One region of the Caldimonas sp. genome, then DNA from elsewhere that is predicted to be linked to it. Evidence: riboswitches for the same ligand, from Rfam matches in the RefSeq annotation. Region 1 holds a riboswitch; the other holds the start of a gene.
The links. Region 1 has a riboswitch for cobalamin ahead of ACK42S_RS10590 (TonB-dependent receptor domain-containing protein). Riboswitches for the same ligand answer to the same signal wherever they lie in the genome.
Positions count from the first base shown of each region.

Region 1 (10,315 bases):
GCTCCACAAGCGGTACAGGAACAGGATGAATTCCGGTCATGCGATGTGGCCGTTCGTGATTTCGTCCAGGGGCGAAAGGAAGCAGCGGCCCTTCCGGTCAAAGAGGTTAAGATTGACGGCTTGAGGATGACGTTGAACTTCGTCCATCCGTACGGGGAAAGCGGCGACACGCCTCCCAATCTCACCTTCACACGGGGTGAATCAATCGAAGAGCGCCGTAAGGCATTGAACGAGGCGAAGCAAAAAGCCCGAATGCTGGCGGAAGCTGCTAGAACGGGAAGTGTCTGGTATGTGATCGTCCTAAAACGGGAGGGCGGACCAAGTGATGAGCGCCGTAGTCCGGCCAGCGCGCAGGTGAGCGAGGTCTTGCCTTGGCCCGAGGCGGGGCCGGCGATCAGCAGGGCACGCGTCATCGGCTCACAGCTCAATGCCGCGCTGCGCACGGAAGCCCTGCTGGAAGGCGTGCTTGACCAGGCCCATCTCGGTGACGGTGTGGGCCACCTCGATCAGCTCGGGCGGCGCGGCGCGGCCGGTGAGCACCACGTGTTGCATCGGCGGGCGTCGCTGGAGGTCGGCAATCACCTGCTGCACGTCGAGGTAGCGGTACTTCAGCGCGATGTTGATCTCGTCCAGCACGATCAGGCCCAGGGTGTCGTCGGCCAGCATCTCGCGCGCCAGGGCCCAGGCGGCCTGGGCCTTGACCACGTCGCGCTCGCGGTCCTGGGTGTTCCAGGTGTAGCCCTCGCCCATGGCGTGGAAGCGCACTTCCTCGGGAAAGCGGCGGAAGAAGAGTTCCTCGCCGGTAGGCATCGCGCCCTTGATGAACTGCACCACGCCCACCTTCATGCCGTGGCCCAGGGCGCGGGCCACCATGCCGAAGGCGCTGGAGCTTTTGCCCTTGCCGTTACCGGTGTGCACGAGGATGAGGCCACCCTCGCCCTGGGCGGCTTCGATCTTGGCATCGACGATGGCTTTCTTGCGCTGCATGCGCTCGCGGTGGCGTTCGTTCAGCCCAGGGTCGGCGTCAGAGGAGGTGGCGTCGGTCATGGTTCACACAGGCATGGAGGCCTTGGCCGCCGGCAGGAAGTGGCGCAGGCCGTCCACGTCGAGGGCGCGCATGGGGCAGCCATAGGCTTCACTCAGGCGGGCTTCGGTGAGCACCTCGGCCAGCGGGCCGGCCAGCAGCCGGGGCTGGCCGTCGGCGCCGGGGGGCATAAAGAGCAGGGCGTGGGTGCAGCAGCGCTGCGCCAGGTTCACGTCGTGCAGCGACAGCAGCACCGCACGGTCGGCCAGGCCGGCCAGCAGGCGGCACACGGCCAATTGGTGGGGCACGTCGAGGTGGGCGGTGGGTTCGTCCAGCAACACCAGCGGCGTGGCCTGGGCCAGTGCGGCGGCAATGGCCACGCGCTGGCGTTCGCCGCCTGAGAGGCTGCGCACGTCCTGCCCGGCCAGGTGGGCCACGTCCAGGGCGGCGAGCTGTTCGCGGGCGATGCGTTCGTCGTCGGGGGCCAGCCAGCCGAAACGGCCGGCGTAGGGCTGGCGGGCGGCCAGCACCACGTCGAGCGCCGTGAGCGCAAACACGTCCTGGTGGTGTTGCGGGCACCAGGCGCGCAGCCGGGCCAGGGCCCGGGTGGGGATGTGAGGCAGGGGTTGACCGTCGATGTAGACCTCGCCGCTGGCCGGGTCGAGCAGGCCGGCCAGGGTGCGCAGCAGGGTGGTCTTGCCGCAGCCGTTGGGGCCCAGGAAGGCCCAGCGTTCGCCGCGCTGCACACGCAGGCTCAGACCTTTCACGAGGGTACGCTGGCCGGCGCGCACCGTGAGCTGGTGGCTGGCCAGCAGATCGGCGCTCATCCCGCCCTCCCATTGCGCAGCAGCAGCCACAGGAAGCTGGGCACGCCGATGAAGGCGGTGAGCACGCCCACGGGCAGTTGCATGGGGGCCAGCACGGTGCGAGCCAGGGTGTCGGCCAGCACCAGGAAGGCGCCGCCGGCCAGGGCGCAGGCGGGCAGCAGCACGCGCTGGTCATTGCCCACGAGCAGGCGCAGCGCGTGTGGCACCACCAGGCCCACGAAGCCGATGCTGCCCGCCACGGTGATGGCCAGGCCGGCGGCCACCGAGGCCAGCAGCACCACGCACAGGCGCAAGCGCCGCACGTTCACGCCCAGCGCATAGGCCGGGCCGTCGCCCAGCAGCATGAGGTTGAGGTCGCGCGCCAGCACGAGGGCCAGGGCCAGCAGCACGGCAGCGCCGGCCAGCGGCAGGCCCCAGCGGTCGGCGCCGTTGAGGTCGCCCAGCAGCCAGAAGATCATGCCGCGCAGCTGTGCCTCGGGCGCGATCGACAGGATGAAGGCCACGATGGCGCCAAAACCCGCGCCCACGATCACGCCCACCAGCAGCAGCTGCACGCTGGCGCGCGTGCTGTCGGCCTGGCGGCGGAAAGCCCGCGCGCCCAACAGGAAGACCAGCGCCGTGGCCACCAGCGCACCGATGGCCGCGCCCAGGTTGACCCAGGCCCAGGTGGCCCCCGCCCACAGCGCCAGCAGCGCGCCCACCGAGGCCCCGCTGGAGATGCCCAGCACATACGGGTCGGCCAGCGGGTTGCGCAGCAGGGTTTGCAGCAGCGCGCCGGCCAGCGCCAGCAGGGCGCCGCAGGCCAGGGCCGACAGCGCGCGCGGCAGGCGCAGATTCAGCACGATGTCCGCCCCGATGCCCTCGAGCCGGCCGGCCACGGCCGCCAGCACCTCGGCTGCGTCCAGCCGCTGGCTGCCCAGCCCCAGAGCGAGCATCAAGGCGAGGGCCACCCCGCCCAGCAGCACGGCATAGAACAGGGGCAGCGAGCGGACGAAGCGCATGGGCCTTCAGGCGCAGTGGCTCAGCGCGGCGACCAGCGCAGGCCGACGAACACCATGCGTCCGCCGGTGGCGTAGGTACGGGCCACCGCGTAGTCCTTGTCGCCCAGGTTGTCCACGCGGGCCAGCACGGTCCAGTCCTGCGCCAGGGTGCGGCTGGCATGCAGGCTCACGAGCCCGTAGCCGCCCAGGCGCACGGTGTTGGCCGCGTTGTCGAAGCGCTCACCGACCAGCTTCAGGTCGGCGCCCACGGTCCAGTCGCCGAGCGTGGCATCGGCGCCCAGTTGCGCATGGCGGCGGGCGCGGCGGGCCAGGAGGCGGTCGGTGTCGGCATTGAGCGGTTTCTGGAAGTCGACCGAGCCCCACAGGTTGACGGCGCCCAGGCGGTGCGCGCCCGAGAGGGTCACGCCTTTCAGGATCGCCTTGCCGGCGTTTTCGTAGCAGCCGAAGCTGCTGGCGCAGGGGCCGGGGGCACCGAAGTTGATGAGGTCCGTCACCTCGTTGCGGAAGACCACCACGCCGAACTGGCTGTTGCCCTGCGCGTAGCGCAGGCCGGCTTCCAGGTTGCGCGAGGACTCCGGCTTCAGGTCGGCCACGCCGTACTGGCTGAAGCGCTGGTAGAGCGTGGGGGCGCGGAAGGCCGTGCCCGCTGCAACGGTGGCCCGCCAGCCGGGTGCGAATGCGTAAGCATAGGAGGCGGCCCCTGTGGTCTTGCCTCCAAACTCGCTGTCGTCGTCGTGGCGGGCATTGAGCTGCACCGTGTGGCCGCGATCGCTCCAGCCGTAACCCAAGGCCAGCGCGTTTTGCGAGCGCGAGGCGTCCAGGGCCGGTGGGCCGGAGTTCTCCAGGCTGTCTTTGCGGCGCTCCAAAGCCGCGGTCAGGCGATGTGCGCCGATGCGGTATTCGTGATGCCACAGATAGCTGTCGACCTTGGTGTCGGTGAGATACGGCGAGGGGCGGGTGCGGTAACGGTCGCGCCCTTGGTTGGCGCTCAAGCGCATTCGATAGGCTGGCGACCACTGCGCCGACCATGTCAAGCCCAGGGTTTGAACGTCATACAAGGCACGGTCGTCGGCCGTGCTGGCAAAGCCGTCGTATTGGGAGTCGAGGTCGTTGACCAGCGCCGAGGCTTCCAGGCGATGCCCTTGGGCCACGGCCCAGCCCAGGCGGGCAGAGGCGGAGGTGCGTTCGTAGCCGTCGCGGTCGGCGAAGCCCACGCCCGGGCGGGTGTCGAAACCCTTGCTGTCTTCATGCCCTACGCTCAGGGCATAGTCGAGGGCACCGCTCTTGCCGTGCACGCCGATGTCGGCCTTGCGCGTACGGTGACTGCCCAAGCCTAGGCCAATGCTCGGCGTGGCAGGACCCTCGCCCTTGCGCGTGAAGATCTGCACCACGCCGGAGATGGCGTCCGATCCGTAAACGGCGGCGGCCGGTCCGCGCAGAATTTCGATGCGCTCGATCTGTTCCACCGGCAAGGCGTTCCAGCTGGCGCCCCCCGTGGACTGAGAATCGACGCGCACGCCGTCGATGAACACGGCCGTGAAGCGGTTGTCGCCGCCGCGCAAGAACAAGCTGGTATTGGCCGCCGGCCCGCCATTGCGCGAGAACTCCACGCCCGGCGTGCGCGAGAGCAGGTCCGCCACCGTGGTGGCGCCGCTGCGTTCGATGGTGTCTCGCTCGATCACGGACATGTCTGCGAGCACCTCGTCGAGCCTTTGCTCGACGCGCGTGGCCGTGACGATGACGGTGTCCAGTGTAGGGGCCTGCGCCAGCAGCGTTTGGGCAGCGGCAGCCAGCGGCGCAAGTGCGCAAGAAGGCGCAAGAATCCATCGCGCGCTGCGACGGAGGGGTCGGGCAAGAGACATGGTTGAAACGGCAATGATCGTTCCAGCCCACTTCCCCGCAGGCCAGAACCCATCGAGCGCGCGCACGCGCTCCCCTGTTGGCCGGTATCCGGGCTGACAGATCCACACCGATCACCTTCCCAGCCGCGACCCGAAGGACTCGGCCAGTGGTTGAGGATCGGCGCTGAGCGCACCCGAAGGCGTGCCCGTCTGCTTACCGTTGCGGGGGCAGCGCAGGTTGGCGTGCCGGCGGGGCCGACGGCGCTTCCTGCTTCCCGTTTAACTGCCCGGCGGGACCGCCGGGCGAGCACCAACATGGGGAATTGTAGTACGACGGATGCTGCGTCTTCATCGACGCCGCGCTGCCGTGCCGCGCAGCATCAGCACCACGCCGCCGAGCACGATGCCGGCGGCCAGCCACTCGGGGCCGGTGATGTGCTCGCCGGCCACCGTCACGCCCAGCACCATCGCGATCACCGGGTTGACGAAGGTGTAGCTCGATGCCAGCGCGGCGCTCGTGTTCGCCAGCAAGTACATGTAGGCGTTGAAGGCGATCAGCGAGCCGAACACCACCAGGTAGAACCACGCGCCCACCGCCAGCGGCTCGGGCGGCCAGGCGGGCGACTCGCCGGCGGCCCAGGCCAGCGCCATCAGCACCAGCCCGCCGCAGATCATCTCGCTGGCGAAACCCATCGCGCCCGGGGCCATCGGCAGGCTGCGCTGGCTGAGCACGCTGCCCAGCGACCAGGTGAGGCAGGCGATCGCAATCGCCGCCAGCCCCGCGGGGGAGGCCTGGAAGCCGGCGCCCTGGGTGAGCATCAGCACGCCGGCCAGGCCCACGGCGATGCCGGCCATCTCCAGGCGAGCGGGCACGACACGCCACAGCAGGTTGAGGGCCGCGATCATCAGTGGCACCACCGCGATGAAGGCCACCACCAGGCCCGAGCCCACGGTCTGCTCGGCATAGGCCGTGCCGCCCATGCCACCGCCCAGCATCAGGGTGCCCACCACCAGGGCGTTGCGCCATTGGCGCGCGTTGGGCCAGGCCACGCCGCGCCAGCGCATCCAGGCGGCCAGCACCACGCCGGCAAACAGAAAGCGGGTGCCCATCTGGAAAAAAGGCGGGAAGCTGATCAGCGCATACTTGATGGCCAGGTAGGTGGAGCCCCAGACCAGCCAGGTGGCCGCAAGGCAGAGCATCACCGTCGGGCTGAGCGCGGGGGCGGAGGGCAGCGAAGAGGTGGCGGTGGACATGAGCGTGTTGTCGTCAGGTGTTGAGCCGCTATGCTAGAAAAGCTCGAAGTGCCGATGAAGACGAATTCAACGGAGATGAAGTCGATCTGCCGTGAATCTCAAAGAAGGAAGCCGCCTTGACTTTGAACCTGGAGCTGGACCCTCACGACACCCGTATCCTGGCCGAATTGCAGGCCGATGCCCGCCTGTCGATGGCCGAGCTGGGCCGGCGCGTGCACTTGAGTCAGCCGGCCGTGACCGAGCGCGTGCGTAAGCTGGAATCGGCCGGCGTCATCACCGGCTACCACGCCAGCGTGAACCTCGCCAAGCTGGGCTACGGCATCCGCGCCATCGTGCGGGTGGGGCGGGCCGAATACGCTCGGGTGGTGAAGCTCATCCAGCACACGCCTGAGGTCATCAATGCCTACAACGTGACCGGCGAGGACAGCTGGATCCTGGAAATCGCGGTGATCGACGTCGCCCACCTCGATGCGGTGGTGACGAAATTCTGCTTGCTCACGGAAACTTCCACCTCCATCATCCTCAACGCGGCGCGCGAGCACCAGCCCATGCTGCCGGCCCGGCCCGAGGACGTCAAACCGCCCATCAAGAAGATCGACAACGCATGAACTTCGAGACCTTCTCCACCTGCGATCTGTGCGACGAGCACAAGGCCGACACCGACGGCGCCTTCCGCGTGTTGCCGCCCGTGTTCCACAGCTACGGCGGCAAGGCCCGCTTTGCCGGCCCGGTGCGCACGGTGAAGTGCTATGAGGACAACACCGAGGTGAAAGCCTTGCTGGAAGGACCGGGCCACGGCCAGGTGCTGGTGGTGGACGGCGGCGCCTCGCTGGCCCGCGCGCTGGTGGGCGGCAACATCGCCGCCGCGGCGGCGAAGAACGGCTGGGCCGGTGTGGTGGTGAACGGCTGCGTGCGCGACCTGGCTGAGATTCGCACATGCGACGTCGGTATCCGTGCCCTGGGCCTCAACCCCATGCCTACCGAACGCCGCCACCAGGGCCAGCGCGATGTGCCGGTGCAAGTGCAGGGCGTGTGGGTGCGTCCGGGCGAATGGTTGTTCGCCGACGAAGACGGCATCGTGGTGATGCCGGCACGAGGCTGACATTCAGCCCGCACGGACCAACCGATGCGGGCTTGGCGCTTCAATGCAGCACGTCCAGCAAGCGATCCAGACCGCCAAGGTTGATCGCCACCATCGCCTGCTCGCGCACCTTGGGCTTGGCGTGGTAAGCCACGCTCAGACCGGCGGCGGCCATCATCAGGAGGTCGTTGGCGCCGTCGCCCACGGCGATGGCTTGTGAGGGCGGGCAGCCCAGGCGTTGGCACAGGGCCAGGAGCTGGCGCTTCTTTTCTTCGCCGTCCACGATGTCGCCCACCACTCGACCGGTGAGCCGGCCGTTCTCGATTTCCAGCACGTTCGAATGGGCGTGGTCCAGCCCCAAGCGCTCGCGCACGCGGTCGGCGAAGAAGGTGAAGCCGCCCGACACGAGCAGGGTGCGCAAGCCCGCGGCGCGGCAGGCGGCGATGAGTTCGGCCGCACCCGGGTTCAGGCGCAGGCGCTGGGTGTAGACCTCCATCAGCGCGTCTTCGGGCACCCCTTTGAGCAGCGCCACACGGCGGCGCAGGCTGTCCTTGAAGTCGGTGATCTCGCCGCGCATCGCGGCTTCGGTGATGGCGGCCACTTCGGCCTTCTTGCCCACGGCGTCGGCGATCTCGTCGATGCACTCGATGTTGATCAGCGTGGAATCCATGTCGAAGGCGATGGCCTTGTAGTCAGCCAGGCGCAGCGGCGGGGTGAAGCCGCGGATGACGAGCCCGGGGGCGTATTCGATGAAGGTGGTCATGGCAGGAGAAGGGGAGGGCAGTCTCTTGCGTCGGGCTCAGGCCGGGGTTGCCACCGGCGCGCCCAGCGAGCGCAGCACGTCGCGGATGAACTGGGCGCGATCCTTGGGTTCGGGCAGGGCCTTGTCAATGCGCAGCTTGTCGTTGCCGGCCAGCTTGATGTGGCGGTTCTTCTGCACCAGCTCGATGATGCGCATTGCATCGATGGGCGGGTTGGGGCGGAAGGTGATGCTCATGCCCGTGGGCGCAGCGTCGATCTTGAGCACGCCGTAGGGCTTGGCCAGTACACGCAGGCGGTGCACGTCGAAGAGGGTCTGGCCCTGCGGGGGCAGTTTGCCGAAGCGGTCGGTGATCTCTTCGAGCAGGGTGTCGATCTGGTCGGTCTTCTCGGTGGTGGCCAGGCGCTTGTAGAGGTTCAGGCGCACATGCACGTCGCCGCAGTAGCTCTCGGGCAGCAGCGCAGGGGCGTGCAGGTTGATCTCGGTGGTGACGTTCAGCGGCGAGAGCAGGTCGGGCTCGCGGCCGGCCTTCAGGTCGCGCACGGCCTGCGCCAGCATGTCGTTGTAGAGCTGGAAGCCCACTTCCTGCATGTTGCCGCTCTGGCTGTCGCCCAGCACCTCGCCGGCGCCCCGGATCTCCAGGTCGTGCATGGCGAGATAGAAGCCCGAGCCCAGCTCCTCCATGCTCTGGATGGCTTCCAGCCGTTGCGCAGCCTGCTTGGTCAGGCCTTCGACATCGGGCACCAACAGGTAAGCATAGGCCTGGTGGTGCGAGCGGCCGACACGGCCGCGCAACTGGTGCAACTGGGCCAGGCCGAATTTGTCGGCACGGCTGATGACGATGGTGTTGGCCGTGGGCACGTCGATGCCGGTCTCGATGATGGTCGAGCACAGCAGCACGTTGTAGCGCTGGGCCACGAAGTCGCGCATCACGCGCTCCAGCTCGCGCTCGTGCATTTGGCCGTGGGCCACGGCGATGCGGGCCTCGGGCAGCAGCTCGGCCAGTTTCTCGCGGCGGTTCTGAATGGTCTCGACCTCGTTGTGCAGGAAGTAGACCTGCCCGCCGCGCTTGAGCTCGCGCAACACGGCCTCTCGGATCACGCCACTGCTTTCGTTGCGCACGAAGGTCTTGATGGCCAGGCGCCGCTGCGGCGCGGTGGCAATCACCGACAGGTCGCGCAGGCCCTCCAGCGCCATGCCCAGCGTGCGCGGGATGGGCGTGGCGGTGAGCGTGAGCACGTCCACCTCCGCGCGCAGGGCTTTGATGGCCTCCTTGTGGCGCACGCCGAAGCGGTGCTCCTCGTCGATGATGAGCAGGCCCAGGCGGGCGAATTTCACGTCGGGCGAGAGCAGCTTGTGGGTGCCCACGACGATGTCCACCGTGCCGTCGGCCAGTCCGTCGAGGGCCTGGCGCACTTCCTTGCCGGTGCGAAAGCGCGAAAGTTCGGCGATTTTGACCGGCCACTGCGCAAAGCGGTCACAAAGCGTCTGGTAGTGCTGCTCGGCCAGCAGGGTGGTGGGCGCCAACAGCGCCACCTGCTTGCCACCCGTCACCGCCACGAAGGCCGCGCGCAGGGCCACCTCGGTCTTGCCGAAGCCCACGTCGCCGCACACCAGGCGGTCCATGGGGCGCGGGCTCACCATGTCTTGGATCACGGCGTGGATGGCGGCGTTCTGGTCGGGGGTTTCCTCAAAGCCGAAGCTGGCGGCGAAGGCCTCGTAATCGTGCGGCGAAAAGCGGAAGGCATGGCCTTCGCGCGCGGCGCGGCGGGCGTACAGGTTCAGCAGCTCGGCCGCCGTGTCGCGCACCTGCTCGGCCGCTTTGCGCTTGGCTTTCTCCCACTGGCCCGAGCCCAGGCGGTGCAGCGGCGCCTCGTCGGAGCTCACACCGGTGTAGCGGCTGATGAGGTGGAGCTGCGACACCGGCACGTAGAGCGTGGCCTTGTCGGCATACTCCAGGTGCAGGAATTCGCTCGGACCATCGCCCAAGTCGATGTTCAGCAAGCCCTGATACCGGCCGATGCCATGGTTGGCATGCACCACCGGGTCGCCCACTTTCAGCTCCGACAGGTCCTTGATCAGTGCATCGACGTTGCTGACCTGCTCCTGCTTGCGCCGGCGGCGTGCCGTGGGCGCCACCGCGAAGAGCTCGGTCTCGGTGACGAACTGGATGGCCGGGGCGGGCTCGGGGCGCGCCCAGTGAAAGCCACCGGCCAGCGGGGCCACGGTGATCGCGAAGTGGGCCTCACCGGCCTCGAAGGCGGCCAGCGAATCGATCGTGGGCGGCTCGATCCTGTTGTCGCGCAGCAGCTCCAGCAGGCTTTCGCGGCGGCCGGGCGATTCGGCCACGATCAGCACGCGGTGCGGCGTGGTGCCCACATGCACCTGTAGCCGCTTCAGCGGCTCGGGGGCGCCGCGTTCGGCCGAGAGGTCGGGCAGGGGGCGGGCCCAGTCCACCGGCTCGTGGCCGCGCAGCGCGAGCTGGGCATGGGCATTGGCCAGGCTGAAGAAGTCCTCGGGGCGCAGG
Region 1 covers NZ_JBKBVU010000093.1:1,490-11,804, reverse strand. The annotation lists gene cobO (cob(I)yrinic acid a,c-diamide adenosyltransferase) at 418-1,047, opposite strand; gene ACK42S_RS10600 (ABC transporter ATP-binding protein) at 1,051-1,851, opposite strand; gene ACK42S_RS10595 (FecCD family ABC transporter permease) at 1,848-2,852, opposite strand; gene ACK42S_RS10590 (TonB-dependent receptor domain-containing protein) at 2,873-4,714, opposite strand; cobalamin riboswitch at 4,776-5,023, opposite strand; gene yedA (drug/metabolite exporter YedA) at 5,042-5,947, opposite strand; gene ACK42S_RS10580 (Lrp/AsnC family transcriptional regulator) at 6,064-6,555, shown strand; gene rraA (ribonuclease E activity regulator RraA) at 6,552-7,049, shown strand; gene serB (phosphoserine phosphatase SerB) at 7,090-7,791, opposite strand; gene mfd (transcription-repair coupling factor) at 7,828-10,315, opposite strand, start outside.

Region 2 (18,567 bases), on a different contig from region 1:
CAGTTGCGCCACGGTGTAGGCCTGGCGCGTGGGCAGGCGGCTGGGGTCCAGCCCGATGAGGTTGCGCCCGGTGGGCAGGCTGTCGGGGTTGCGCAGCGGATCGCCGCCGTAGGCTGCCGGCACGAAGCGCCCGTCCAGGGCGGCCAGCAGGCCGCTCAACTCGTTCTCGGCGGCATACAGCCGATCCAGTGCCTGTGCCTGCTCGGCCAGCGCCCGCAAGGCCTGCGGGTCGATGGCGTGCACGGCCGCCCGGTTGGGCACGCTGCTGTCAGGCGCCGGCGGGCGCAGATCGAGCTTGCTGGCAGCGTGCGCATCACGCAGCGCCACCTCCAACCAACGCATGGGCCGCGAAGCCGCCACCTGCCGGTGGTCGATCAGGAAGGTTTCGTCCACGTCCTCGCCCAGGGCATCGAGCAGCGGGGTGCGCAGCGCCTGCAGCACCATCAGGCGACGCGAGGCTTCGTCGGGTGCTCGCCCGAACACGGCCAGGCCGCGCGGCTGGCTGCCATGCGCGAGCTGGTCGAGCCAGGGGTGCAGCACCTCGAGAAATTCCTCCAGCCGACCGCGGACCTGATCAACCGTCCACTTCAGGTCATGGTGCAAGCGGCTTTCGACGATCAAGGCCACCAGGCGCTCGCCGATCTGCTGCTTCGTGGGGCCATGGTCGGCCATCGCCCAGTCATGCATCAGCTCGTGCAGGTGGGCCATCGTTGGCGACAGGCCGGTGGTGGCCAGCACCGGGGTGCGGTGGCTCACCAGCAGCGCGCGGCCCCGGCGCTTGGCCGTGAGCGCCTCGCCGAGGTTGTCGACGATATAGGGGTAGACGACGGGCACGTCCCCCAGCGGCAGGAGGGCATCGTCGAACACGTCCAGCCCGCGCGCCTTGCCGTTCGCCCATTCCTGCGTGCCATGGGTGCCGAAGTGGATCAGCGCATGGGCCTGCCGCGCCCACAGATAGACGGCCAGGTAATGGTGCGACACCGGCTCACGGCTGCGGTGCATGAAGGGGTTCTGGCCCTGGCGCAGGGTCTCCTCGCGCGGCGGCTGCGGCAGCACCGACAGATTCCCCGCCCGCAGGCGAGGAATCACGAACACCGCCTCGCCCTGCCAGTGCACGACGTAGCGGCTGGACGCCGGTTCGCCCCAGCGGGCTGCGATGCGCGCACGCACGGGCTCGGGCAGCGTGCGCCACCAGGCGAGATAGTCCCTCAGGGGCAGCGCGGCGGCCTGATCGTTGCGCAGCAAGGCGATCAGATCCACATCGGGATAGTAGGCACGCAGGAGCGGACGCAGGCGCTCGATCCACTCGGCCTCCCGGGTCGGCGGCACCCGGTAGCCGGCCTCGGCCAGGCTGGCGCTCACCACCTCCAGGCTGCGTGGCACGTTCAGGAAAGACGCTCCGAAGTGGCTGCCACCGGGCGGGTAGTTGTAGACCATGGCCACGAGCTGCCGGTGCGCCGCGGGCGTATCGCGCAGGGCCACCAGGCGCCGTGCCTTGTCCGCCACGGCCTGGGCCTGGCGCTCGATCAGCTCGGTGCGCCGCCCGCCATCGGCATGGGCGGTCACCACCACGGGGTCGATGGCCCCGGCCGCCTCGGGCTGCACCAGGTAGAAGGGGGCGTCGGCCAGCTTCAGACCCGTGGGGTCACGCTCCCAGGTGGCCGTATCGCCATGGCGGTAGGGCTGAGTGGCCAGCACCGGCGTGCCCCATGCCTGGAACAAGGCCTGCAAGGCCGCCGACTGCGAACTGATCTGATGCAGCACCAGCACCCGCGGTGGCGCAGCACCGAGCAGCTCACGCAGCCCGTTGGCATCGAGCTGCTGCCCGAAGACGGCATAGGCGTCGAGCCCCTGGGCCTCGAACAGCTGCAACCACCGGTCGAGCCAGGCCGTTTCCCCGTCGATGAAATGGTGGCGGTGTACCAGCACAGCCACGGTCGGCCGATTCGCACGCCCGGCCCGCCAGCGCTGCCAGTCCTGGACGTCGGCCAAGAAGCCCGGGGCCTGCGGGTGGTAAAGCGCGCGCAACGGCCAAGTCTGCGGCGCGGGCCAGTCCATGGCTGCCACTGCTGCGCCCGAGCGGCCCGATGTCAGCCAGGTCTCGCCCAGCCGCAGGGCATGGCGCAGGTTTGCCGCCCCCCCGGCACGCAGATAAGCCGCCATGCGTGCGGCCACGTCGTCGGCCGCCGGCGTGCCCGCCGACGCATCCGCCGGGACGATCCACACCAGGCTGCCCGGTCGCTGGCGTGCATGGGCCTCGAACAGCTCGCCGAACTGGCGCTGCAGCCGCGTCACCACCGTGGGGTGCGGGGCGTCGATCCACACCAGGTCCGCACGCGCCAGCCCCTCGGCCATCGCCTGACGCTGCGCGGCCTGGCCCGCGGGTGGATCCTGCAAGGGATGGTCCAGATGCTGCACCTGCCAGCCCCGTTCGGCCGCGACACGCTCGACCTGCGCGGTGCGGGACGCCGGCGTCACATCCACCGTGACCCACAGCAGGGTGCGCGCCTGTGCCACACCGCCGAATCCGCCGCCTGAGGCCAGCATCAGCAGCGCCACCACGGGCAGCCAGGCCCGCCATCCACTCATTGGGGCGGCTCCGCGCTCGGGGCAGACGCGGCTTCGGGCACATAGACGATGCTGCCATCGCGCAGCCGGTAGGCCACACCGGCGCGCACGCCCTCGCCTTCGCCGACCGAGCCGCTGCCGCGGTAGCGCACCTCCCGGCCCTGCTCGCGCACCACGATCTCCGGGGCCCCGTCGCCCACCGCCACAGCCCCGCCCTGGCGTGCCATGCTCACGGCGATCAGCAAACCCACCACCAGCACCAGGAAGACATCCACGAGGTTGATGGCCGAGAGCATCGGGTCGTCGTCGTCCTCGTCGAAGACCTTGAGAAAGCGCAGGCTCATGCCGACGCTCCCCGCGCCCGCTTCACCGCCAGCAGCTCGGCCAGCAGCCAGCGCCTGCGCACCGAGTACAGCACCAGGCCCAGGCAGGCGGCCGTGAGGGCCAGCACCACGCCGGCGAAGGCACCGCTGAACACCGACAGCGCCGCGTGCCCCTGGCCGCTGGCCACGCCCTGCAAGGCCGGGCCCAGCGGGATCATCGTGGCGATCAGCCCCAGCATGGGAGTGACGCGGCTGAGCAGGCGCAGCGGCTCCATGCGGGCCAGGGCCTGAAGCTCCAGTTCGTCCAGCGTCAGGGTGTCGGCCCCGCGCAGCAACGAGAAACCCGGCGAACGTCGTTGCCAGGCCTCGACCGCGACAACGCCCGCCATCCACAAGGCATAGGCAAACGCGCAGGCCAGCAGCACGAGGACCGGCGTCAGCAGCCACTGCACGATCTGCAGGAAACCCAGTTCGAGCATGGTCGCCTCAAAACGTCAGCGCCGGGAAGCGTGGGCGCACCGTGACGGTCTTGCGGCCCTTGGGCGAGGCAAGCTGCACGCGCAACTGTTTCAGGCCGGGGTGGTCGCGAAACGCGGTGAAGGACACCGCGTTGAGCGCTTCGGGCCGGTCGCAGCGGAACTCGGCACGGTAGACGATGTTGGGGATGTCAGCGTTCGGATCGGCCGCCGCCGGATCGGGGGTGGCCTCGTGGCCGACCACCTGGCACCGGGCATCGGCAGCAGGCTGCAGGAAATTCAAAGGGTCCTGCAGCCGTGTCTTGAGCTCGCTCCACACCCGCTCCTGGTCTGCCCCCTGGGGCGGGTAGTCGTAGCCCAGCAAGCTCTCCAGCGGCACGTCGAAGACTGCGGTGAGGGTGCTGCCCTCCACCACCAGCCGCACCGCACCGTGGCCGTGGCTGTGGCTCCCGTGAGCCCAGGCCACGGACGTGAGAACAGACCCAGCGCCCACCCACAGGCAGGCGCACAGGCGCGGCACGAAGCTCGCGCACGAGAACGACTTGAACATGACCGTTTGCGATGAGAAACGCTCTCACCGCCTTCCCCGACGGTGCACGAGCCTCACGGCCTGGCAATCACGCCGGGCCACCTTGTTGGCCGGTATCCGGGCTGGTGGAAACGACCTTCATCGCCTTCCCGGGGATGCCGACAACCCATCACCAGTGGCCTGCAAGATGAAAGCGGGAGCGCGTCCTGCGAAGACGCATCCTCCGTCCACTTACCGTTGCGGGGGCAGCGCTGGTTAGACACGGCCCGCGCAGGCCGGCGTCCCCCAGCTTCCCGTTGAACTGCAGCGCGTGAACCGCACTGCGAGCACCAACCTTCACATCCTATCAGCCCGGGCCAGGTCGATCGACGACCACCCAGGGCCCGTGCGAGCGTTCGCGCAACAAGACCTGCACGCGCTCGACCAGCGCTTCGATGCGACGGCTCAGTTCCATGCGCCGCGGCAAGCCCGGCAGCGCGGCCTCCAGCACACGACGGTCTTCGCGCGCCATCGCCAGCGCCGTTTGCTGCACGATCACCGCCGCGCGCAGGCGCATCACCTCAGCCTCCAGGTGATCGATCCGCCAGGCCTGCTCCCGCAATTGCGCGCTGCAACGCGCTTGCACCTGCCCATACAGGGCAACCAAGGCGCGATGCTCCTGTGCCAACGTTCCCACTTCGACCATGGCTGACTCTCCCGTTCATCCAGCCCCGAAGCTGCCGGGGCGTCCGTTTGCCATCGTGGGATCGACGATTTATTTGCAAACGATTCTCATTTGTGTTTATACTGCGGTCAAGTCATCGCCCTGCCGCTTGCAGGGCCGCCACGCCGGTCATCGTGGGGCGATCCGGGGCCACAGGCCCTCGATCGTTTTGGCCAGCCAAAGGCGGGTTTGCGCCCGTCTGGTAGCCAGGCTGCTTTTTCGACCCTCACCGCGAGCCGGTGCTACTGGCCTGCGGCAAGACCGCCTTCGTGGACGATCTCATGGGCTCGATCATCGGCCCGGTGCGCAGCGTCTACACTCGGCGTCCCGCGTCCCTCACTCGGTGCCCCGATGCAACTCGCCACCTGGAACGTCAACTCCCTGGCCGTGCGCCTGCCCCAGGTGCTGGACTGGCTGGGCCAGCACCAGCCCGAGGTGGTGGTGCTGCAGGAAACCAAGCTCACCGACGACAAGTTCCCGCACGCGCAGTTTGCGCAGGCCGGCTATGCGGCGCAGTGGTTCGGCCAGAAGACCTACAACGGCGTGGCGCTGCTGAGCAAGACGCCCGCCGAGGACGTGGTGCGCAACATCCCGGGTTTTGCCGACGAGCAGGCCCGCGTGATCGCCGGCACGGTGGGCGATCTGCGCGTCATCGGGGCCTATTTCCCGAACGGTCAGGCGCCGGGCACCGACAAGTTCGAATACAAGATGCAGTGGATGCGCTCGCTGCGCGACTGGGTGCGTGAAGAACTGGCCCGCCACCCGAAGCTGGTGCTGATGGGCGACTACAACATCGCCCCCGAAGACCGCGATGTGTACGACCCCATCGCCTGGGCCGGGCAGATCCACTGCACGCCCGAGGAACGCGAGCAGTTTCGTCAACTGCTGGCGCTGGGCCTGTACGATGCCTTCCGGCTTTTCGAGCAGCCGCCCAAGAGCTGGTCCTGGTGGGACTACCGCAACCTGGCCTTCCGCAAGAACCAGGGGCTGCGCATCGACCACATCCTGGTGAGCGAGGCGTTGAAACCCTCGGTGACGGCCTGCACCATCGACAAGGCCCCGCGCAAGAACGAGCGCCCCAGCGACCATGCGCCGGTGGTGGCCGTGATCGCCTGAGGAGGCCGGGCGCCAGCCTCAATCGTCGAGCCCCAGCTCCTGGATTTTGCGGGTGATGGTGTTGCGCCCGATGCCCAGTTTCTGCGCGGCTTCGATGCGACGACCGCGGGTGAGCGCCAGTGCCGTGTGGATGAGCCGGGCCTCGAAGCGGCGGGTCAGGGTGTCCCACACGTCGGGCTGCCCGGAGGCGAGCAGCTCCCGCGCCTCGCGCTCCAGATCCCGCAGCCAGTCACCGGCGGCCTGCACCGGCCCGCCGGCGCAGTCTGCCGGCTGCGCCGCAGGCTCGGCCTGGCCGGCGGAGGGCGCCACGGCCGTCGCCGCCGCGCTCGGCTGCGCAGGCAGCACCGACACCGGCGGCTTGGGCGAGAGCGTGGCCTCACCCAGCAGTTCGGGCGGCAGGTCCTTGTCCTCGATGACTTGGGCCGGCGCCATCACAGTCAGCCAGTGGCAGACGTTCTCGAGCTGACGCACGTTGCCGGGAAAGTCAAAGGCCATCAGCCGCTCCAGCGCCGAATCGGAGATGCGCTTGGCTTCCACGCCCAGTTCCTTGGCGCTCTTTTGCAGGAAGTAGCGCGCCAGCGTGGGGATGTCCTCGCGCCGCTCGCGCAGCGGCGGCAGTCGCAGGCGGATGACGTTGAGGCGATGGAAGAGGTCCTCGCGGAACACCCCCTGCCGGACGCGCTCCTCCAGGTTCTGGTGTGTGGCGGCGATCACACGCACATTGCTGCGCAGCGGGTTGTGGCCACCCACCCGGTAGAACTGCCCGTCGCTGAGCACGCGCAGCAGGCGCGTCTGCAGCTCGAAAGGCATGTCGCCGATCTCGTCGAGGAAAAGCGTGCCGCCGTCGGCCTGCTCGAAGCGGCCGCGCCGTGTCGTCTGCGCGCCGGTGAAGGCGCCGCGCTCGTGGCCGAAGAGCTCGCTCTCGAGCAGGTCCTTGGGAATGGCCGCGGTGTTGATGGCGACGAAGGGGCCGCTGGCGCGCGGGCTGTGCTTGTGCAGCGCGCGCGCGACGAGTTCCTTGCCCGAGCCGCTCTCGCCGGTGATCAGCACCGTGACGTTGCTCTGGCTCAGGCGGCCGATGGCACGAAAAACGTCCTGCATCGCCGGCGCCTGGCCCAGCATCTCGGGCATCTGCGTCAGGCGCTCGTCACGCACTTCCTCGCGCAGGCTCTCGTCGACTGCGCGGCGGATCAGCTCCACCGCCTTGGGCAGGTCAAAGGGCTTGGGCAGGTATTCGAAAGCGCCGCCCTGGAAGGCCGAAACGGCACTGTCCAGGTCGGAGAAGGCCGTCATGATGATGACGGGCAGCCCCGGATGGCGCTCCTTGACCTGGGCCAGCAGGTCGATGCCCGAGCCGCCGGGCATGCGGATGTCCGACACCAGCACCTGGGGCTCGTCCTCGTCCAGCGCCGCGAGCACGTCGCGGGCGTTGGTGAAGCTGCGCACCGGCAGGGCCTCGCGGGCCAGGGCCTTTTCCAGCACGAAGCGGATGGATTGGTCGTCGTCAACGATCCAGATGGGTTTCATGGGCTGCCGCCTGTCGTCCTCGCCTGTGGACTTTCGGCCTGAGCCCCACCCGGATCGCTCAGGGCAAGGGGATCAGGATCTTGAAATTCGTGTTTCCGGGCTCGCTTTCGCATTCGATCGTGCCATGGTGCTGCTGCACGAAGGTCTGCGCCAGCGTCAACCCCAAGCCCGACCCGCCTTCGCGTCCCGACACCAGCGGGAAGAAGATGCGATCGCGGATCGACTCGGGCACGCCCGGGCCGTTGTCCTGGATATGCAATTCCAGTGCCAGACGATAGCGCTGCTTGCCCAGCGTCACCTGGCGGGCGATGCGGGTGCGCAGGGTGATGCAGGCGTCGCCGGCGGCAATGCGCGGGGCCAGGGCCTGGGCGGCATTGTGGGCGATGTTGAGCACGGCCTGGATGAGCTGTTCACGGTCGCCCCGGAATTCCGGGATCGAGATGTCGTAGTCGCGCCGGACCGTCAGGCCGCGCGGGAATTCCGCCAGGATCAGCGAACGCACCCGCTCACAGACCTCATGCACATTCACATCGCCGACGACATGGGGCTTGCGGTGGGGGGCCAGCAGCCGGTCCACCAGGGCCTGCAGGCGGTCGGCCTCGTGGATGATGACCTGGGTGTATTCGGCCAGCCCCCTGGATTCCACCTCCATCTGCAGCAACTGGGCCGCCCCACGGATGCCACCCAGCGGATTCTTGATCTCGTGGGCGAGGTTGCGGATCAGCTCCTTGGTGGCCTGGGCCTGGTCCAGCGCACGCTCCTCGCGGTCCTGGCGGGTCTGCTGCTCGATCTCGACCAGCTCCACCAGGACCTGCTCGGGCTGGTCGGTCTGGGTCACGATCACATGCACCGGCAGCCATTCGGTCTGCGCGGTCCCCGGTGGACGACGCAGTTGCGTCTCGAAGCGGCTGATCGAGAACTCGTTGCGCGCCACCGCCACGACGGTGTCGCGCACGGCCTCGGGCTCAGCGAACCATTCGAACAGCGAGCCGCGCAGCATGCTGCGCCGCGAAAGGCCCAGCACGGTCTCGAAGGCCGCATTGGCGAAGCGGCAACTGCCATCGGTGCGCACCAGGGCCACCATGGTGGCCAACTGGTCGAAAGCGGCGAAGTCGGCCGGCGGCACCGGCGCGCCGTCGACGCCGTCGGGCAAAGGAGCGCAGGGCGAAGACACCGCCAGGGGCACCGCCGTCAGGGCGTCGTGGCCGGCAGGCGGCCCAACTCGCGGCGGATGGAGGCGATGTCGGCCTCCTTGCGGGCGATGTCGGCCTGCAGGTTGGCCACGCGGTCCAGATACTTCTGGTAGTTGCGCTCGTCGCCGCGGCGCTCGGGTTCGCCGTTGTTGTATTCCTTGCGCAAAGCGGCCAGGGCCTCCTCCTCGCGGCGCAGCTCGGCCTCGAGGATGCGCCGGGCATCGCTGTCGCGGGCGCGCTGCTCGTTCGGGTCGATCCGAGGGCCTGTCGGCGCGGCGGCAGAGGCCGAGCCGGCGCCGGACGGCCGGGCCGCCGGGGCCGGCCGGCGCGATTCGACGATGGTCACATTCCCGCCCTCAACCACACGACAGCCCTTGGCCTCGGCCTCCTTGGGCGTCAGGGCATTGGTGAAATGGTTGCCCGGGCAACGGTAGACCGTCTGCGCCCAGGCCGGCACACCGGCCAGGATGCAGGCGGCGATCACCAGGGGGCGGCAGAAGTCGGCTCGTGGCATGGATGCAGTCTGGGCAGGCAAGGCTGAGTAGACCCCGGCTCGGCGCAAGGGTTCACGGCTCGTGTCAGCCGTCGAGACCTGCAGTATCGGGCATGAGCCGCACCACGGTCCAGCGATGGATCCTCCGGAAAGCGACAAAGGGTGGCATATGCCACCCTTCGTCGCTTGCGAGAGCCCCTTGCGGGGCCGCCGGCTGCCTCACAGGCTGTAGTACATGTCGAACTCCACCGGGTGGGTGGTCATGCGGAAGCGGGTCACTTCCTGCATCTTCAGTTCGATGTAGGCGTCGATGAAGGCATCGGTGAACACGCCGCCCTTGGTCAGGAAGGCGCGGTCCTGGTCCAGGTACTCCAGCGCCTGGTCGAGGCTGTGGCAGACGGTCGGGATCTTCGCGTCTTCCTCGGGCGGCAGGTGGTACAGGTCCTTGGTGGCAGCCTCACCCGGATGGATCTTGTTCTCGACGCCGTCCAGGCCGGCCATCAGCAGCGCGGCAAAGCACAGGTAGGGGTTGGCCATCGGGTCGGGGAAGCGCGCTTCGATGCGGCGGCCCTTCGGGTTGGCCACATAGGGGATGCGGATGGAGGCCGAGCGGTTGCGGCTGGAGTAGGCCAGCTTCACCGGGGCTTCGAAGCCCGGCACCAGGCGCTTGTAGCTGTTGGTGGTCGGGTTGGTGATCGCGTTCAGGGCACGGGCGTGCTTGATGATGCCGCCGATGTAGTACAGCGCAAAGTCCGACAGGCCGGCGTAGCCGTCACCGGCGAACAGGTTCTTGCCGTCCTTCCACACGGACTGGTGCACGTGCATGCCCGAGCCGTTGTCGCCCACGATCGGCTTGGGCATGAAGGTGGCCGTCTTGCCGTAGGCATGGGCCACGTTCTGGATCACGTACTTCTGGAGCTGCAGCCAGTCGGCGCGCTGCACCAGGGTGCTGAACTTGGTGCCGATCTCCATCTGGCCGGCGTTGGCCACCTCGTGGTGGTGCACTTCGACCGGAATGCCCATTTGCTCGAGGATCAGGCACATCTCCGAGCGCAGGTCCTGGCCTGAATCGACCGGGGGCACCGGGAAGTAGCCGCCCTTGACGGTGGGACGGTAGCCGGTGTTGCCGTGCTCGTATTCCTTGCCGGTGTTCCAGGCGGCTTCCTCAGATTCGATCTTCACGAAGCAGCCGGACATGTCCACGTTCCAGCGGATGCTGTCGAAGACGAAGAACTCGGGCTCGGGGCCGAAGTAGGCGGCATCACCGATGCCCGAGGACTTCAGGTAGGCCTCGGCGCGCTTGGCCAGCGAGCGGGGATCGCGCTCGTAGGGCTTGCCGTCGCCCGGCTCGATCACGTCGCAGGTCAGAAAGAGCGTGGGCTCCTCATAGAACGGGTCGATGTTCGCGGTGTTCGGGTCGGGCATCAGCAGCATGTCCGAGGCCTCGATGCCCTTCCAGCCGGCGATCGACGAACCGTCGAAGGCGTGACCCGACGTGAACTTGTCTTCGTCGAAGGCCGAGATGGGCACGGTGACGTGCTGTTCCTTGCCACGGGTGTCGGTGAAACGAAAGTCGACGAACTTGACTTCGTTCTCCTTCACCATCTTCATCACGTCGGCGACCGTCTTGTTGGCCATCAAATGCTCCTAGGGGATGTGTGTGAGGGGGGTGGGTAGGCCGAGGGCCGGCCCGCGCGGGGGCAATTTAGCAGAAAGCATGCCAACGCTGATGCATTCCGGTGCATCGCCGGCACGCCGACGGGTCACCCCGGACATGGCCCGAACGGTGCGCGGCACCACCGCAGGTGCCAAGTGGCCGCCACGACGCCTGAAGCACCACCATAGTGCACGTTACCGCACCATTCAAGGGCTCGGCGGCGAGGAGTGTCGCACCAATTCGGGGCCGAGCCGCACGGCCAGCGCCTGCAGGCCCGACAGCAGGTCGGCGTAGGCCTGGGCCGCCGCCTCGGGCGGCCCCATGACCCCCAGTTCGATGTGCCGGCCATGCTCGGGGTGGTCGACGCTGGGCAGGCTGAACACCCGCACCTGCGGATGGCGGGACTCGATGGACTCCATCAGCGGGGTGAGGCTGGCTTCCATGCTGCCGTAGACGATGACCGAGCGCTCCGTCTGCGGGCGGGCGTGGAAGAGATGCCGGTACTGGTGGTCCAGCACCCACTCCATCATCGGCCAGGCCATGACCGGAAAGCCCGGCAGGAAGTGGACATGCCCCACCGAGAAGCCGGGGATCTTGTTGTAGGGGTTCGGGATGATCGTCGCCCCCTCAGGGAAGACGCCCATGTTGAGCCGGTGCACGTTGTCGGGGCGGTCGGGCTCGAAGGGCTGGCCCTGCTCGCGTGCGACGTCGCGCATGCGCTCGATGATCAGCTCACGGGCCTTGGGGTGCAGGGCCAGCGGCACGCCCAGCGCACGGGCGGCGCACTGGCGGGTGTGGTCGTCCGGCGTGGCGCCAATGCCGCCGCAACTGAAGACCACGTCCCCGCTGGCGAAGGCGTCTTTCAGCGCCGCCTCGAGGCGGCGGGGGTCGTCGCCGACATAGCGCGCCCAGCGCAGGGCCAGCCCGCGCTGCGACAGCAGCTCCAGCAGCCGCGGCAGGTGCTTGTCCTGGCGTTTGCCCGAAAGGATCTCGTCGCCGACGATGAGAAGTCCGAAGTCCATGGTCATCCGTGCGGATCGGTGAGGGGGATCAACCGGGCGTGCCCGGGCCCGGGGGCGGTTCGAGCAGGCCCGCGGCACGCACGGTCTCGGGCCCCGGGGCAACGATGCTTTCGGCGGGCAGGACCTGGTCCTCGCGCTGACTGCGCCAACGCTCCAGCGCTGCCAGGGCATAGTGGGTGAACCACAGCGAGGAGAAGGCGAACACCAGCGTGTAGAGCCAAACCGACACCACCACGAGCAGCGGGGCCAGGATGAAGGCCACCGCACCCAGGGCCCACAGCAGGGCCGGGGCAGCCCCGAGGTAGCCGCACAGCAGGCCCATGCCCAGCAAAGGCCAGCGGTGCTCGCGCAGCAAGGCGTGGCGCTCGGCACGCTCGGCATGTTCGGCCAGGGCATCGAAGGCCATCACACGGTAGGTGAGCCAGCCCCAGATCAGCGGCGGCAGCACCAAGGCCAGCGGCGGGATGAGCCACAGCGGCAGGCTGACAACCAAGGCGGCCAGCGCCACCAGGGTGTGTCCCAGCATCCACAGCAGCGAGCGCCAGAAGGATTCACCCTGGCGCCGGGCCAGTTGCGGGAAGCGCCGGGCCCCCACCAGGCGCACCAAGGCCGGCGTCATGAGGACCGAGACGGCCATCAGCGACACCACGACGATCACCGGCACGGCCAGCGCCACCACGATCAACGGCGCCATCACCGCGCGCAGGCCGGTGGCCCCCATCGATTCCAGCCACAGCGTGAACGAGTTCACCAGGGCCCAGCCGCGCAGCCACGCGTCCACCGCCGCCACGGCGGCTTCCCAGTAGAACCAGCCCAGCGCAAAGCACAGACCGGCGGTGAGCAGCAGCGGCGCGAGCGACAGCAGGATGACGCGCGGATGCAGGCAGTAGGCCAGGGCGCGCCAGAAGGCGTCCAGGAGCAGGGTCATGAGGGTTTGTCGTCCATCAGCCGGGCCCAGCCGTGCGGGCCCAGCCGTCGCAGCGTCGCGATGTTGGCTTCGTAGATGGTTTCAGGCTCGGGAAACGCGGCCACCGCCCGCTCGATGCTGGCCTCGCGCAACAGGTGCAAGGTGGGATAGGGCGAGCGGTTGGTGGCATTGGCGATGTCGTCGGCGTCGGTGCCGGCGAACTGGTAGCCGGGGTGGAAGCTGGCCACCTGCAGCACGCCTTCCAGGCCCAGCTCGGCCACAGCCGCCTCGGCGTCGTCGAGGAAGTCGTTGAAGTCGAGGAAGTCGGCCAGCACATGGGGGTGGATCAGCAAGGTCGTGTCCGTTGCCGAGGGATCGGCCTGCGCCAGCCAGCGCAGCTCGGTGCGCAGCGCGTCCAGCAGGGCCTCGGTCGTGGTGGCAGGGCTCACCACCCAGCGGATCTGGCCACGGGCGTGCACCGCCTTGGCAAAGGGGCACAGATTCAGGCCGATCACAGCCCGCTCCAGCCACAGGCGGGTGCGGGCGATCACGTGCTCGGCAGTGGTTCGATCGGTCATCAGTAGCGGGTTTCTGGGGTGTCGCTGTCGTCGCCGCAGGCATGGAGCAGCACGCGCCGGATCTCCGAGCGCATCACGCGCAGGTCCAGCGGCTTGGCAATATACCCGTCCATGCCGGCCAGCAGACAGGACCGCCGGTCCGACTCGCTGGCGTGGGCCGTGGCGGCGATGATCGGAAACGGCGGCAGCCTGCCTTGGGCCTGGGCGCGGCGCAGGCGGCGCGTGGTCTCCAGACCGTCCAGCCCGGGCATCTGGACGTCCATCAACACGGCATCAGGGGGATGGCGCTCGCAGTGATCCAGGGCCTCCTGCCCGCCGGCAACCACCTCCACCTGAAAGCCGAGCAGCCGCAGCATCTCCTGGGCCAGCACCTGGTTCACTGGATTGTCTTCGACCACGAGGAAGCGTGCGCCCTGCCAACGCGCCAGCGGCAAGGCCGTCGCGGTCGCGGGGGGTTGGGCTGGCACGGCGGCGGCCGGTGCCTGGTGGCTGAGCGTGAGCTGGCGCAGGTCGGCCGGGCTGAGCGGGGCGATGTAGACCTTCAACCCCAGCGCCTGCCCACGCTCGGGCTCCAGCGCCCCGGTCTCCTCGCTGCCATGGGGCGACACCAGCACGACGATGTCGCAGCCGGCGCTCAGGCGCTCGCGCAAAGCCACCAGGGCCGCCTCGGAAACGGCTTGGCGCGCATCGTGCACCACGACCACCAGCCCCGGCGGCGGGGCCCCGGCGGCATGCGCCAGGGCCTGGTCCAGGCCGGCCAGCGACTGGACCTGCCAGCCCAGCCGCGCCAGGCGTTCGCCCAGCGGGTCGCCCGGCGCGGCGCCGACCACCCAGGCCCAGGCCCCGGCCACCGCGGGCTCGTCATCCGGCTCGGCGGCATCGGCCGGGGCAGCTCGCAGGGGCAGCAGCACCTCGAAGCTCGAGCCCACCCCCGGCTCGCTGCGTGCCTGCACGCTCCCGCCCATCAGCTCGCACAGGCTGCGCACGATGGACAGCCCCAGCCCTGTGCCCCCCACCGTGCGCGACACCGAGGGATCGGCCTGCTCGAAGGGATGGAACACGCGCTCGAGCGTGGCCTCGTCCATGCCGATGCCGGTGTCCGAGACCTCCAGACGCACATGGCACAGGCCCCCGGGCGAGCCTTCCACACTGACCACGAACCGCACCTGCCCGGCCACCGTGAACTTCAGGGCATTGGACAGCAGGTTGGTGGCGATCTGGCGCACCCGTACCGGGTCGCCGAGCACGCGCAGGGCCGCCCCGCGGCTGTCGAAATGCAGCGCCAGGCCTTTGTCGTACGCCTGGGGCAGCACCGAGCGCACCGTCACGGCCATCAGCTCACCCGGATCGAACTCCACCTCGTCGAGACTGAGCTTGCCGGCCTCGGCCTTGGCGAAATCGAGGATGTCGTCGATGATGGCCCGCAGACTCGCCCCCGAGGACTGGGCCAGTTCCAGATAGCGCCGCTGGGTGGCGGTGGTGGCGGCCCGCAAGGCCAGCTCGGTCATCCCCAGCACCCCATTGAGCGGGGTGCGGATCTCGTGGCTCATGTTGGCCAGGAAGAGCGATTTAGCCCGGTTGGCGCGTTCAGCTTCGGCGCGCGCGGCCTCCAGCCTGGCGGTGCGCTCCCGCACCAGTTCCTCGAGCTGGCTGTGGTGCCGGCGCAAGGCCTCCACGGCCTCCATCTCATCGGTCACGTCCGTCACCGCCCCGGCCAGGATCGCGGGCTGGCCGGTCTCGTCGGGCCAGGCCCGGGCCCGGCAGCGCAGCCAGCGCCAGCTCCCGTCGCGGTGCAGCACCCGCACCCGGTAGTGCCATTGCCCGCCTTCGCGCAAGGCGCGTTCGTAGGGCACGGTGAAGGCCTCCAAGTCGTCGGGATGGATGCGCGCGTTCATCACGTTGCGGTCGTTGGGCAGCTCGTGATCGGCAAAGCCCATGATCTCTTTGTAACGCGGCGAATACCAGCTCTGGTTGGTGCGCAAGTCGCGCTCCCAGATCCCATCGTGAGTGCTCTCCATCACGCGGCGGTAACGCGCGGCCGTCGCTCGCTGGCTGTCCTCGGCCTGCTTCAAGGCGGTGATGTCGGTGGCGATGGCCAGGTAGCCGAGGAAGCGGCCGCCATCGTCCAAAGGAGTGGCTTCGACGCGCCGCCACCAAGCCCGTCCGTCGGGCAGACGCAGTTCGATCTCGGCGGAGAACGCCTCACGCGCGGCCACAGCGGCCTGCACCCGGGGCGAAGGCGCGGCCTGCCCGTGGGAGGTGAGCCACTCATGCCAGGGCCGCCCACGCAGAAGCTCGATGGCCGGGGACGACGCCCAGGCATCGTTGAACCACACCACCTGGCTCTTCGCATCGGCCACCAGGGCCAGGCAGCGGCTGCGCTGCAGGCCCGCCACCAGCAGGTCCGGCGACAGGCCCGCCACCGCCCCGGGCGGCGAAGGCAGGTGCTCAGACGGCTCGCGAGGATCTGTCACGGCTCGGGACGTGCGGGCCCTCACCCGCACCGGAAATGCTCATGCTCAGCCATGCTTGTAGCACCGTCTGGCCCACGGGGGCGCCCCGCGTCTGCGTTGTGCGACACCCTTTCGAGGGTCTGGGCCCTGCCTGCGTGCGGAAATCGCGCGGCGTAGACTGCGGGGCAGCCCTTCCCCGCCCTTCCATCACGGCCGGCCCGCATGCCTTCCATCTCCTGTGCACCACCCGCATCGCCCGCGTGCTCCTCATTGTGGACAAAGCAAAAGCCCGCCTTTCGGCGGACTGATGCAGGCTCGGCCGGTGGCCTTCAGCGCGTGATGGGCTTGTAGCGCAGGCGGTGCGGGCGGGCCCCCTCCTCGCCCAGGCGCTTCTTCTTGTCTTCCTCGTATTCCTGGTAGTTGCCGGTGAAAAAGTACCACTGGGAATCGCCTTCGGCGGCCAGGATGTGGGTGCAGATGCGGTCCAGGAACCAGCGGTCGTGGCTGATCACCAGGGCCGAGCCGGCAAACTCCAGCAAGGCCTCCTCCAGCGCGCGCAGGGTTTCGACGTCGAGGTCGTTGCTGGGCTCGTCCAGCAGCAGCACGTTGCCGCCCTTGGCCAGGGTCTTGGCCAAGTGCAGCCGGCCGCGTTCGCCGCCCGAGAGGTTCTTCACCAGCTTCTGCTGGTCGTTGCCCTTGAAGTTGAAGCGGCCGAGATAGGCGCGTGAGGGCATCACGAACTTGCCCACCACGATGTTGTCCAACCCGCCGGAGACGTCCTCCCAGACGGTCTTGTCACCGTCAAGGTTCTCGCGGCTTTGGTCCACGAAGGCCATCTTGACGGTCTGGCCGATCAACACCTCGCCGGAGTCGGGCGTCTCGGTGCCCTGGATCATGCGGAACAGCGTGGACTTGCCCGCGCCGTTCGGGCCGATGATGCCCACGATGGCCCCGGGCGGCACCTTGAAGCTCAGGTTGTCGATCAGCACGCGCTCGCCGAAGCTCTTGGTGACGTTCCTGAACTCGATCACGTCATTGCCCAGGCGCTCGGCCACCGGAATGAAGATCTCGTTGGTCTCGTTGCGCTTCTGGTATTCGACGTCGCTCAGCTCCTCGAAGCGGGCCAGGCGCGCCTTGCTCTTGGCCTGCCGGCCCTTTGCATTGGAGCGCACCCACTTGAGCTCCTCCTTCATCGCCTTGATGCGGGCGTCCTCCTGCTTCTGCTCGATCTCCAGGCGGCGTTCCTTCTGGTCGAGCCACTCGGAGTAGTTGCCCTTGTAGGGGATGCCCATGCCGCGGTCGAGTTCGAGGATCCACTCGGCCGCGTTGTCGAGGAAGTAGCGGTCGTGGGTGATGGCCACCACGGTGCCGGGGAAGCGCTGCAGGAACTGCTCCAGCCACTCCACCGATTCGGCGTCGAGGTGGTTGGTGGGTTCGTCCAGCAGCAGCATGTCGGGCTGGCTCAGCAGCAGCCGGCACAGCGCCACGCGGCGCTTCTCGCCGCCTGAGAGGGTGCCGATCAAGGCGTCCCAGGGCGGCAGGCGCAGCGCATCGGCCGCCAGCTCAAGCTGCAAGTCGGTGTTCTCAGAGCCCGAAGCGGCAATGATCGCCTCGAGTTCGGCCTGCTCGGCGGCCAGTTTGTCGAAGTCGGCGTCCGGCTCGGCATAGGCGGCATAGACCTCCTCCAGGCGCTTCTTGGCCGCCAGCACGCCGCCGATGCCCTCCTCCACTGCCTGGCGCACCGTCTGCTTGGGGTCGAGCTGAGGTTCTTGGGGCAGGTAGCCGATCTTGATGCCCGGCATCGGCACGGCTTCGCCCTCGATGTCCTTGTCCAGGCCGGCCATGATCTTCAGCAGCGTGGACTTGCCCGAGCCGTTCAGGCCGAGCACGCCGATCTTGGCGCCGGGGAAAAAGGACAGCGAGATGTCCTTCAGGATCTGCCGCTTCGGAGGCACGATTTTTCCGACGCGGTTCATCGTAAAGACGTATTGGGCCATGGTCTGTCCTGAGGCTGTGGATGCGACAAAAAAGCAAAGCGCGGAAAGGCCGCGCAACGCCGCTATTGTCGCCGCAACCCGGCCGGGGCGTTTCCACGATGCGCAAGAGCCCGTGCCGCCAGCGCGAGATGCCGCTTGCTGATAGGGTGCAGGTTTTGCCGATTCGCCGTCCGTCCATGCCCCGCCTGCTCCTGCTGTTTTCCTTCATCAACCTCATCATCGGGACGGGGGCCTTCGTGATTGCCGGCATCCTGGAGCCGGTGGCGGCCTCGCTGTCCGTGGGTGTGCCGGCCGCGGGCCAGGCCGTGACGGCCTATGCGATGGCCACGGCGGTGCTCGCCCCGGTGCTGCTGGTGGCCACCGGGCACTGGCGGCGCAAACGGGCCATGCAGCTCGCGCTGGCGCTGTTCACGCTGGGCAATGGGGTGTGCGCGCTGGCTCCCGGGCTGCCCACCTTGCTGGTCGGGCGTGTGCTGATGGGACTGGGGGCCGTCTTCACGCCGATCGCCGCGGGCATCGCCGTGGCCAGCGTCGAGCCGGCACGGCGCGGGCGGGCGCTGTCGGTGGTGTTCCTCGGCATCAGCATGAGCTATGTGGTGGGCATCCCGCTGGGGGCCTGGCTGGGGCTGCAGTGGGGCTGGCAGGTGCCGGTGGCGGCCGTGGCGGTCCTCTCGGGGGTGATGCTGCTGCTCGTCACGCGCTGGGTGCCTCGCGACATCGACGCACCGGGCGCCAGCTTCCGCGGCCTGCCCGAACTGCTGTGCCAGGGCCGGGTGCTGTGGCCGCTGTTGCTCACGCTGCTCTACTTCATCGCGATCTTTTGCGTGTTCTCCTACATTGGCCCGGTGCTGCAGGCGCTGTATCCGATGTCGGGCGAACGGCTGTCGGCCACGCTGATGGTCTTCGGCCTGGCCGGCGTGGCCGGCACGCTGATCGGCGGCTGGGCCAACGACCGCTTCAGCCCGCGTCGCACGCTGATCGTGCAGCTCAGCGTCCTGGGCACGATGATGCTGCTCGTGCCCTTC
Region 2 covers NZ_JBKBVU010000032.1:1,946-20,512, reverse strand. The annotation lists gene cobN (cobaltochelatase subunit CobN) at 1-2,589, opposite strand, end outside; gene ACK42S_RS05390 (DUF2149 domain-containing protein) at 2,586-2,912, opposite strand; gene ACK42S_RS05385 (hypothetical protein) at 2,909-3,370, opposite strand; gene ACK42S_RS05380 (DUF2796 domain-containing protein) at 3,378-3,917, opposite strand; cobalamin riboswitch at 3,987-4,245, opposite strand; gene ACK42S_RS05375 (hypothetical protein) at 4,243-4,581, opposite strand; gene ACK42S_RS05370 (exodeoxyribonuclease III) at 4,951-5,715, shown strand; gene ntrC (nitrogen regulation protein NR(I)) at 5,734-7,242, opposite strand; gene glnL (nitrogen regulation protein NR(II)) at 7,301-8,416, opposite strand; gene ACK42S_RS05355 (hypothetical protein) at 8,434-8,949, opposite strand; gene glnA (type I glutamate--ammonia ligase) at 9,148-10,566, opposite strand; gene ACK42S_RS05345 (competence/damage-inducible protein A) at 10,792-11,613, opposite strand; gene ACK42S_RS05340 (EI24 domain-containing protein) at 11,636-12,535, opposite strand; gene ACK42S_RS05335 (DUF1415 domain-containing protein) at 12,532-13,092, opposite strand; gene ACK42S_RS05330 (ATP-binding protein) at 13,092-15,566, opposite strand; gene ettA (energy-dependent translational throttle protein EttA) at 15,875-17,542, opposite strand; gene ACK42S_RS05320 (MFS transporter) at 17,719-18,567, shown strand, end outside.
Region 2: linked by a shared signal. The riboswitch ahead of ACK42S_RS05380 (DUF2796 domain-containing protein) and the one ahead of ACK42S_RS10590 (TonB-dependent receptor domain-containing protein) in region 1 are both predicted to bind cobalamin.